Regions from separate parts of the Allorhizobium sp. Av2 genome, predicted to be linked through region 2. Evidence: predicted binding sites of a transcription regulator. Region 2 holds the regulator's gene; each other region holds the start of a gene.
What was found. Region 2 encodes PhoB, which activates phosphate uptake and scavenging genes when phosphate is short. Its sites were predicted from a motif close to TGTCATNNANCTGTCAT; they were not measured.
Positions count from the first base shown of each region.

Region 1 (3,281 bases), 1.3 Mb from region 2:
CGACGATCCGGCTTTCCATGCCGACAACCACCACCGCACCGATCTTGTTGTGATGCAGGACCTTGGCGGCCTCGGCCAAACTGACCGTCGGACCGACCGTAATGACATCACGACCTTTTTCGCTGAGAATATTCCTTACTGTCACAGACATATGCGCCTCCTCCTGGCAAATCTCCGGGCATGCAGGATTGGGTGCCTCTCCTCCTCCTGGATCGACACCCCCTGATCAGGAATGCTGCCTGTATTTGCTAGAGAACGCAACCAATTGGATGCATCGACACAGCTTTTTTTAATCGTCTGCCATTTTTTGCCCGATTGGGCGGCGGTCAAACAGCGCAAACCCCAGAAAACCTAGGGCGAAACCACCCAGATGCGCATCCCACGCGATGGCCGCGCCCGGATCACCAACCAGCGGAATCCCGAATGCGATGATCACGTTGCCGGCCAGGAACATGATAATGAAGACAAGGACGGTGCGCTCAGACAGGCTGGCCAACACGCTCAACCGGGGTGGAAAGGCATCCTGTTCGCGCAGCCGCAGTCCGGAGCGTCCGGGGCCGAAGGCAAACCGGCAGGCAGCTCCCATCAGGCCGGAAATGACGCCGGAAGCGCCAATCAACAGGCTTGCATCGCCCCAGTTCAGGCAGACATGCGCAACAGCGCCAGCGGCTGACGTCGCCAGCCAGAACAGCCAGAAACGCACTGCGCCTATGCGGCGCCAGACCGGCGTGCCGAAGGCAGCGAGCCATAGGCCGTTGAAGCCGAGATGCTCGATACTGCCATGCAGCAACGAATAGGTGAACGGTGTCCACAGCCATGCCAGATCCTGGTTGGAAAAATCATAGACATAGCGCACCGGCGAGAAGCCGAATTCCACCATGATCCAATTGGAGATTTCATCAGACAGAATCCAGCCGGTCAGGGCATAGATTATCACCAGCAGCAGCAGCGCCAGAAGAATACCGCCCGGCATATTGAACACCGGTTCGCGTCCACCAGTCTCCGGGCCGAGGCCCTCGTCCAGCGGATCGTCCCCATCTTCAGGCTCGCGGTCCCATTGCCCCTTCGGCCTGTCGTCCATGCATCTCTATTCCTTGTGATCCGTGAGCATCAGCATATAGCGAGAGATCGGCAAAAGGAAATGCAGGAGATCGCCGCTGTCAGAAAACTGTTGCACACAGACCTTAAGCAATCGCCAGCAAGACGGTTTCATTCCACTACGCCCAAGATTGACATGGGAATTTCACAGCTATTAATCTACCAACCTGACGAATAACATCCGCCGCTGCGAAAGCCCGGAAAACGCAGCAGATCAGCGGCAAGCTCTCGTTATCGCAGGGTTTCCAGAGCCCCAAGAGAAAGGCCATCCATGAAAAAACTCTCTTCAATCGCCGCATTCGCGGCTGTCCTTTCCCTTGCAACAGCGCTGACGCCAGCCTTCGCCGATGGCCTCACCCTGCCCCCTGTTCCAGCCGGTGTCGGCCATGCCGATAGCGCGCCTCCACCGGCAGGCGTCATGGCCTATGTGGATACCGGCGCAACCAACCAGCGCGGCGACGCCTGCCATGCGACACCACAAACCAATGCCGGTGTGCGGGTTCTCTCCGGTTTCCTGGATCTTTGGACGCCTCGCACGCCCTTCGTCGATGCCGATCAGGAGGCCGCGGCCAAGGATGGTTGCCCGGCGATTGCCAAATCGGACTGGAGCGGCATTCCCGGCAGCCCGACCGATGGGGTCAAGAAGCTCCCGCAATTGCATGAACAGAATATTGCATATTCCATCAAGGTCACTGGCGAACATACGCCGGAACGCGATCTGGCCGCCTATCTGGACGACCGGCGCGGCAAGAATGTCAGCATTACCGATGGCCTTGGCCCCCTCGCCGACGCCTGGCGTCAGGGCGTGCGGCAGACAACGACGATCACCGGCATGCCCGCTGACGCGACCAGCGTCAAATATGATGACAAGGGCAATAATCGCGGTGTCGGCTCCAAGGACAATACCGATCTCGGCAAGGCTGTCGACCTGATCGAGGCGGGAAGCGCCGATGGCTCGACCGAGCCTGCCAAGCGCTATTACAAATATGCCCGTCCCTACCGCGCCAGCGACAAGGTGCGGATCGTACCGCAACTGGAATTGGCCAAGAGCGACAAACCGGCCTCCGACGGCGGCTTCCCCTCCGGCCATACCGCCGAAGGCTGGCGCGATGCACTGGTGATGGCCTATCTGGTGCCGCAGCGTTACCAGGAAATGCTGATCCGCGCCGCCATGCTCGGCGAAAACCGCATTCGCGCTGGCATGCACCAGACCTTCGACGTGCTGGGTGGGCGGGTGTTGGCCACCGCCATCGTCGCCTATAATCTCAACCGCCCGGATTATACGCCGCTGCGCAGCGAAGCCTATCAGCAGAGCCAGACCTGGCTGATGAAGCAAACCGGTGCGAAAGACGGCCAGGCGCTGCTGGCAGCGGCCCATGCCCTGCCGAAATCGACGGATGCCTATGCCGATTACGCGTGGAACAAGCAATTTTTCGAACCACGCCTGACCTATGGCTACAAGCAGATCGGCGATCCATCCTTGGCGCCCAGCGTGCCCAAGGGTGCCGAAGTGCTGCTGGAAACCCGCCTACCCTATCTAAGCGCCGACCAGCGCCGGGTCGTTTTGAAAACCACGGAACTGGCGTCCGGCTATCCAATCATCAGTGATCCCGAAGGCTGGGGCCGCCTCGACCTGTTCCGTGCTGCCGATGGGTACGGCGCCTTCGACGGCGATGTTACCCTTGTGATGGACGCCACCAAAGGCGGCTTTAACGCCGACGACACCTGGAAAAACCCGATTTCCGGCAAAGGCAAGCTGACCAAGCAGGGCAGCGGCACGCTGACACTGTCTGCCAAGAACAGTTGGACCGGCGGCACGGTGATCGAGGACGGTCGCCTAGTTGCGCAATCATCAACCGCCTTGGGCAAGGGCGACGTTTATCTTGCTGGCGGCACGGTGGACATTGCCTCCGCGCCTCTGACCGTGACCGGCACACTGACGCTGCGCAACGATGCGACATTGGACATCACATCCAGCAAATCCACGAAAGCCCCAAGCCTTGTCGTCAGCAAGACACTGTTTATTGACGGTGGAAAACTGGTGGTCAAACCTGAGGGTCAATGGAAAGCCGGACAGACCATCAAGCTGATCACCGCCGCCAGGATTGCTGGAAAGTTTGGCGCTATCGAGGTTGAAGGCCATAAGGTCAAGCCGGTTTACGGCAAGAAAACCATCTCCCTGC
Region 1 covers NZ_CP192696.1:1,450,500-1,453,780, reverse strand. The annotation lists gene FS819_RS07025 (CBS domain-containing protein) at 1-151, opposite strand, end outside; gene FS819_RS07020 (rhomboid family intramembrane serine protease) at 290-1,081, opposite strand; gene FS819_RS07015 (acid phosphatase) at 1,370-3,281, shown strand, end outside.
Region 1: FS819_RS07015 (acid phosphatase) is a predicted target of PhoB. The motif match lies at 1,159-1,175, and genes of this name have one in related genera.

Region 2 (3,281 bases):
CCAAGTCGATCTACGAAAACATTGCCTACGGCCCGCGCATCCATGGTCTGGCCCGCAACAAGGCGGACATGGACCAGATCGTTGAAAAGAGCCTTCAGCGCGCCGGTCTTTGGAACGAAGCAAAGGATCGCCTTCAGGAGCCGGGAACGGGCCTGTCCGGCGGTCAGCAGCAACGTCTGTGCATTGCCCGCGCCATTGCCGTCAGCCCCGAAGTCATCCTGATGGACGAGCCCTGCTCGGCCCTGGACCCGATTGCAACGGCCAAGGTGGAAGAGCTGATCCACGAATTGCGGGCCAATTTCACCATCGTCATCGTCACGCATTCGATGCAGCAGGCCGCCCGCGTGTCCCAACGCACGGCGATGTTCCATCTCGGCCAGCTGGTCGAGGAAAACGATACCGACAAGATGTTCACCAACCCGGACGACCAGCGGACCCAGGACTATATCATGGGCCGGTTCGGCTGATCCGACGGTTGATTGAAAATGCATCTTTTTAAAGGATCAGAACATGACAGCGCATATCTACACCGCCTTTGACGAGGAACTGAAATATCTGATGCGCCGCATTTCGGAAATGGGTGGTCTGGCCGAGCAAATGGTGGGTGAATCCGTTCGCGCCCTGGTCAATTCCGATGCCGCCCTCGCCCAGAAGGTGATCTCCGACGACGTGATCATGGACAATGCCGAGCGTGAAGTGGGTGACAAGGCAATTGTCACCATTGCAAAACGTCAGCCCATGGCCGCCGATCTGCGCGAAATCATCGGTGCGCTCAGGATCGCTTCGGATCTGGAGCGTGTCGGCGATCTCGGCAAAAACAATGCCAAGCGGGTGATGGCGGTGCAGGGCACTGGCGTGCCGCGCAAGCTGGCCCGTGGCATTGAGCATCTTTCGGAACTGGCGATGACCCAGCTCAAGGAAGTCTTGGATGTCTATACCACCCGCTCGGCGGAAAAGGCCAAGTCGATCCGCGACCGCGATGAGGAGATCGATGCGATCTACACCTCGCTGTTTCGCGAATTGCTGACCTATATGATGGAAGATCCGCGCAACATCACCACCTGCACGCACCTGCTGTTCTGCGCCAAGAATATCGAGCGTATCGGCGACCATGCCACCAATATCGCCGAGACCATCTATTACATGGCCACTGGCGCACAGCCCGAAGGCGAGCGCCCGAAGGACGATACGACGACCGCTTTCGGGGTCGCCGATTGAGATGACAGTGCGAGGATAGTGACTCATCCTCGCGTTGACTGACATGCTGATATCTCAAGGTGTCAAGATCTTGAGATATCAGAGAAAAGCATACCAGGAGCCATGGTCTATGGCTGCCGGTATGAAACCATGACGGAGATTGGCATCGGACAGCTCAGCGTCTGACGCCAAATGGGGTGGGGGCTTCACCCGAAGGTTCGACCTGTGGCGACAGGCCAGCCTTCCAGTCACAGTAGAGCGCCATCATAAAGCGCAAACATGCTGTAAACATCGAAATTCTCGTATTGCCATGTTCTTTTTCGCCAGAGCGGACAAGGAAGGGCTTGCGGGAAGACTCTCTCATTGAAGGTATGGGATCGAATGCTGCCGAAAATTGCCGTCGTTGAAGACGAAGAAGCCCTGAGCGTCCTTTTGCGTTATAATCTGGAATCTGAAGGCTATGAGGTCGAAACCATTCTGCGGGGAGACGAAGCCGAGCTTCGCCTGCAGGAACGGGTACCGGATCTGCTGATCCTCGATTGGATGTTGCCGGGTGTTTCCGGCATTGAGCTATGTCGCCGCCTGCGGATGCGGCCCGATACCGAGCGCCTGCCGATCATCATGCTGACGGCGCGCGGCGAAGAGAGCGAGCGGGTGCGTGGACTTGCCACCGGTGCCGACGACTATGTCGTCAAGCCTTTCTCGACGCCGGAACTGATGGCCCGTGTCAAGGCTATGCTGCGCCGCGCCAAGCCGGAAGTTCTGTCCAGCCTGCTGCGCTGCGGCGATATCGAGCTTGATCGCGAAACCCACCGTGTCCATCGCAAGAGCCGCGAAGTGCGCCTCGGCCCGACCGAATTCCGGCTGCTGGAATTCCTGATGACCTCACCCGGCCGGGTGTTTTCCCGCTCTCAACTGCTGGATGGCGTCTGGGGCCATGACATTTACGTGGACGAGCGCACGGTCGATGTCCATGTCGGACGGCTGCGCAAGGCGCTCAACTTTTCCAATATGCAGGACGTGATCCGCACGGTGCGCGGCGCCGGCTATTCGATGGAAGCATAAGATCGCTGCACGGTTTTTATGGACCGAAAACCCAGTGGAACGAAAAAAGCGAGCCGGGCGGCTCGCTTTTTTTATGACATGCGATCGGAGATCACGGGCAGAGATCAGCGGGCGTTAGCGGCAGCCCGGCGCCGCTCGTTTACCGGCTGGTAGGCGAGCTTCGCGTGATATTTGCAATAGGGCGAATTATCCTGGCTATCGCAGCCGCAGAAGTGAAACTCATCGGTCATCGGGTCGCCAACCGGCCATTTGCAGGTCCGCTCGGTGAGGTCTGTCAGCGACAGACGGCGCGAGGCTGGCAGGATGGTGGTGTTGAGAACCGGCAGGACAGCCATGTTCTCGGTGACATCCATGTCGAGATCGTCGTTCAGCGCGGTCGCCGCAGCAGTGCGCGCGGCTGGACGCGGCGCGCTCGAAGGCGTGCGTGCGGCAAAGTTCGGTGCGCGGGGCGTGGACGGTGCTGGCCGCTTGGGTGTGCGCGCTGGCGTGGCAGTAGGACCGCCTGCCTTGGCGCGGCCCGGAAGGCACAACCGATGCACCTTGCCAATCACGGCATTCCGGCTGACGCCGCCAAGCTGTGTCGCAATCTGACTTGCGCTCAGGCCTTCGGCCCATAATTTCGTGAGTCTTTCAACTCGCTCGTCCGTCCAGTTCATGCCGCAATCTCCGCCTGGTGCACGCGCTTGACGCGGAATCCATCATCCATGTCCCAGAAGGTTCCGGAACCCAACTTTCCTCGTGTTGTCGGTGACTGTTTCCGCCGCATGCAGTGTAGTAATTCGTCATTAACCTAGTGTGAGCCTGACTCCGTGACAAGAGTCGCCGAATCATCGTGAATCGAATTTCAGGCTTTTCCCCAACTTGCTATCCACCGATTTTTTATCGATGCGATCTCATCAAGAGGGTTTCCAAGAACATCTCGGTACGATCCGGTTGCAATACCTTTGCCCCTATGTTTTGTTGACAACGCTGGCGGAAGCCGGAATAGTGCAAATGCCGCCGAAAGGCGGCATTTTTGA
Region 2 covers NZ_CP192696.1:132,912-136,192, reverse strand. The annotation lists gene pstB (phosphate ABC transporter ATP-binding protein PstB) at 1-467, shown strand, start outside; gene phoU (phosphate signaling complex protein PhoU) at 511-1,218, shown strand; gene phoB (phosphate regulon transcriptional regulator PhoB) at 1,579-2,262, shown strand; gene FS819_RS00660 (GcrA family cell cycle regulator) at 2,367-2,918, opposite strand.

Region 3 (3,281 bases), on a different replicon from region 2:
CGATTTTGTTGATGTACAAAAGCGAACTGAATACGCAGCTGTTGGTTCCATTATTTTCATCCGCAACCGGTCACAATGCGACGCGCACATCTGCCGCGTCGCATTCCGTCACCATCAGAAATGGTCCCAGGCTCTCTCTGTTTGGGGTGGCTTCAAAACACTTGGCGCAGGACCACGTAAAGCACAAAGGCGATGGCAATCGAGGCAGGGAGTGTCAAGACCCAGGCCATCAGCATATTGCGGACCGTGGACCATTGCAGGCCCGAGCCGTTGGCGGTCATGGTGCCAGCCACACCTGATGACAGGACATGGGTTGTCGAAACCGGCAGGCCGAAATGGTCGGCGGCCCCGATCGTGACCATGGCGACGATTTCAGCGGCTGCACCCTGGCCATAGGTGAGATGGGTTTTGCCGATTTTTTCGCCGACAGTAACGACGATGCGCCGCCAGCCGATCATCGTTCCCAGGCCAAGCGCCAGGGCCACAGCAACCTTCACCCAGGTCGGAATGAACTTCGTCGCATTGTCGACCGCCTTGTGATAGGCGCTGACCGCAGCAAGATCGCTTGCCTCCATCGGCAGCAGCTTCTGCTTGTCGATCAGCTTCAAGGCCTCACCGATCAGATAGATATCGTTTCTGATATTTTGCACCAGATGGCTCGGGACTGCTTCCAGGGTTGGAAAAGCGGCGACTTCCGCGCTTGTCGCGTGGATATATTGCTGGAGGGCGAAGGTCGTGGTCTCGTTCCAGGTCTTGGTCTTGACGGCATCCGCGACGGTGGCTTTTGCATCTGCAACCGACACACCCGGCTTGATATATTTGCCGAGCGCGGTCTCGACCTGCGCCGAAGAGGATTTATAGGCTTCGAGATAATTCACATCCGGTGTGCGGTTGAGGGCGAAGGCGGTCGGCACCAGGCCGATCAGGATCAGCATGATCAGGCCCATGCCTTTCTGACCGTCGTTCGATCCATGCGCAAAACTGACGCCGGTGCAGGTGAAGATCAGCAGGCCTCTGATCCAGAGCGGCGGCGGCTGATTGGTTTTCGGCTCCTGGTAAAGCGCCTTGTTCTTCACGAACAGTTTCATGGCCAACAGCAGGATTGCGGAAAAGCCAAAGCCGATCAGCGGTGAGATCAACAGGGACAGGCCAATATTGGTCGCTTGCGACCAGTCGACGCCACTCGTTGCCGAACCCGCCGGTGCCAGAAACTGATTGGCGAGACCGACACCGATAATCGAGCCGACCAGGGTGTGGGAACTGGAGGAGGGCAGGCCCAGATACCAGGTGCCGAGGTTCCAGACGATGGCGGCGATCAGCAGGGCAAACACCATGGCAAGGCCGGAGCCTGAGCCAACCTGAAGGATCAGTTCCACCGGAAGAAGGGAAAGAATGCCGAAGGCGACAGCGCCGCTCGATGTCAGAACGCCTAGGAAATTGAAGAATCCCGACCACATGACCGCGAATTCAGCGGGCATCGAGCGTGTGTAGATCACGGTGGCGACGGCATTCGCCGTATCGTGGAAGCCGTTGACGAACTCAAACCCAAGCGCGATCATAAGCGCCAGGCCAAGCAAAATCCACGGAACCGCGACAGTGCTGGTGAGGTCCTGACCAAGCGCATAGGCGATATATCCAAGTCCAAGCAACAGCACGACACCGAAGACCGGTAAGAACCACTTGCCTGTTCCATGGGGTCGATCGAGAGGATGGCTCGTGCTGTTTATCTGCGAACTTGAAGATGCTAATTCAGCCATTCCAGATCCTCACATTTGATATCTGTCATTTGTTGAGAAGTTTTGGGGCCTTTGAATGAACCTTTCATGACACCAACGGTCTGTCGGCTTCAAAGTGAACCGGGCAGATCGTTTGTATCTCCGATGTCATTTGTGTTTTTTGCAAAATCAGTGTTCCGCTTTTCCTTAAGGCAAAATCTAAATCGCCAGAGGGTTTCCGCTTCGATGAAAATGCTCCGACAGGAGCGAAACTGCGTTACCAGTTGCGAAGAACAAAACAGTTCGGGGCATTGAATGATAGCGACGAATACAACTTAAAATGTTATTCGAACTCTGACCTCTCGAAATCGAATGGTCTTTTTTGTTCTTCTGTTTCAAAAGGCATTGGGCGAAAATATATTTATTATCACTTCGTCTGGATCTTTCACTAAACCTTCGCAGATCCGTTGTTTGGCTGTCATAATGCCGCCCCATTACACGCTCCGTCGAAGGAGCGCATAATGATGCAACATTCTCTAAAACTGGCTGGAATTGGAAAAAGCTTCGCGGCTGACGATATTCTGAAGAATATTGATCTCGATGTGCATCCTGGCGAGTTCCTGTCGCTTGTTGGCATGTCCGGCTGTGGCAAGTCGACCCTGCTGCGGATCATTGCTGGATTGGAGCGGCCCGATCGCGGTCAGGTTCTGATCGATAATTCGGATGTGACCGACATGGATCCGAGCGACCGCAATCTGGCGATGGTGTTCCAGTCCTATGCGCTCTATCCCCACATGACCGTGCGGCAGAACATCGCCACACCGCTGCGGATGCGGCGTTTGTCGCTTGCGGGTCGATTGCCGCTGATCGGGCGTCTGGTCGCGCCTTCCGAGATTGTCAAGGACATCAAGCGCAGCGTTGAAGAGGCTGCGGAGACATTGCAGATTGCGCATCTTCTGGATCGCAGACCTGCCCAGCTTTCAGGTGGCCAGCGGCAGCGTGTAGCATTGGCGCGGGCGCTGGTGCGTTCGCCTGCTGCCTTCTTGATGGATGAGCCACTTTCCAATCTCGATGCCAAGCTTCGCGCCCATATGCGCGAAGAGCTTGCGGGCCTGCATCGCCGCCTTGGCGCTACCTTCATCTATGTCACCCATGATCAGATCGAGGCCATGACCATGTCGGATCGTGTCGCGCTGATGCATGAGGGCCGGATTGAGCAATTGGGTACACCCGATGAACTGTACCACCGCCCAGCGACATTGACGGTGGCGCGCTTCATCGGCACCCCCGCAATCAATCTTCTGCCTGTCGTGATCGGCGTCCAGGGGCAGGTCACCGTTTTCGGAAAGGACCTTGACCTTAGGGCAACCGAACAGGCTATCGGACCAGCAACGCTTGGCCTTCGGGCCGAAGACCTGAGAGCCCAAGATCTGTGGGCGGGCGGCAACGGCTTTGCCGTGCGCGTCCAGCGCAGCGAGACCCATGGCGCAGACCGTTTCGTAACCTGCCACCTTGTCGATGACGAGACGGTCGTGCTGACAATGCGGCAAAATGCCAGAGAGGCCA
Region 3 covers NZ_CP192697.1:433,564-436,844, forward strand. The annotation lists gene FS819_RS19930 (inorganic phosphate transporter) at 153-1,757, opposite strand; gene FS819_RS19935 (ABC transporter ATP-binding protein) at 2,237-3,281, shown strand, end outside.
Region 3: FS819_RS19930 (inorganic phosphate transporter) is a predicted target of PhoB. The motif match lies at 1,813-1,829, and genes of this name have one in related genera.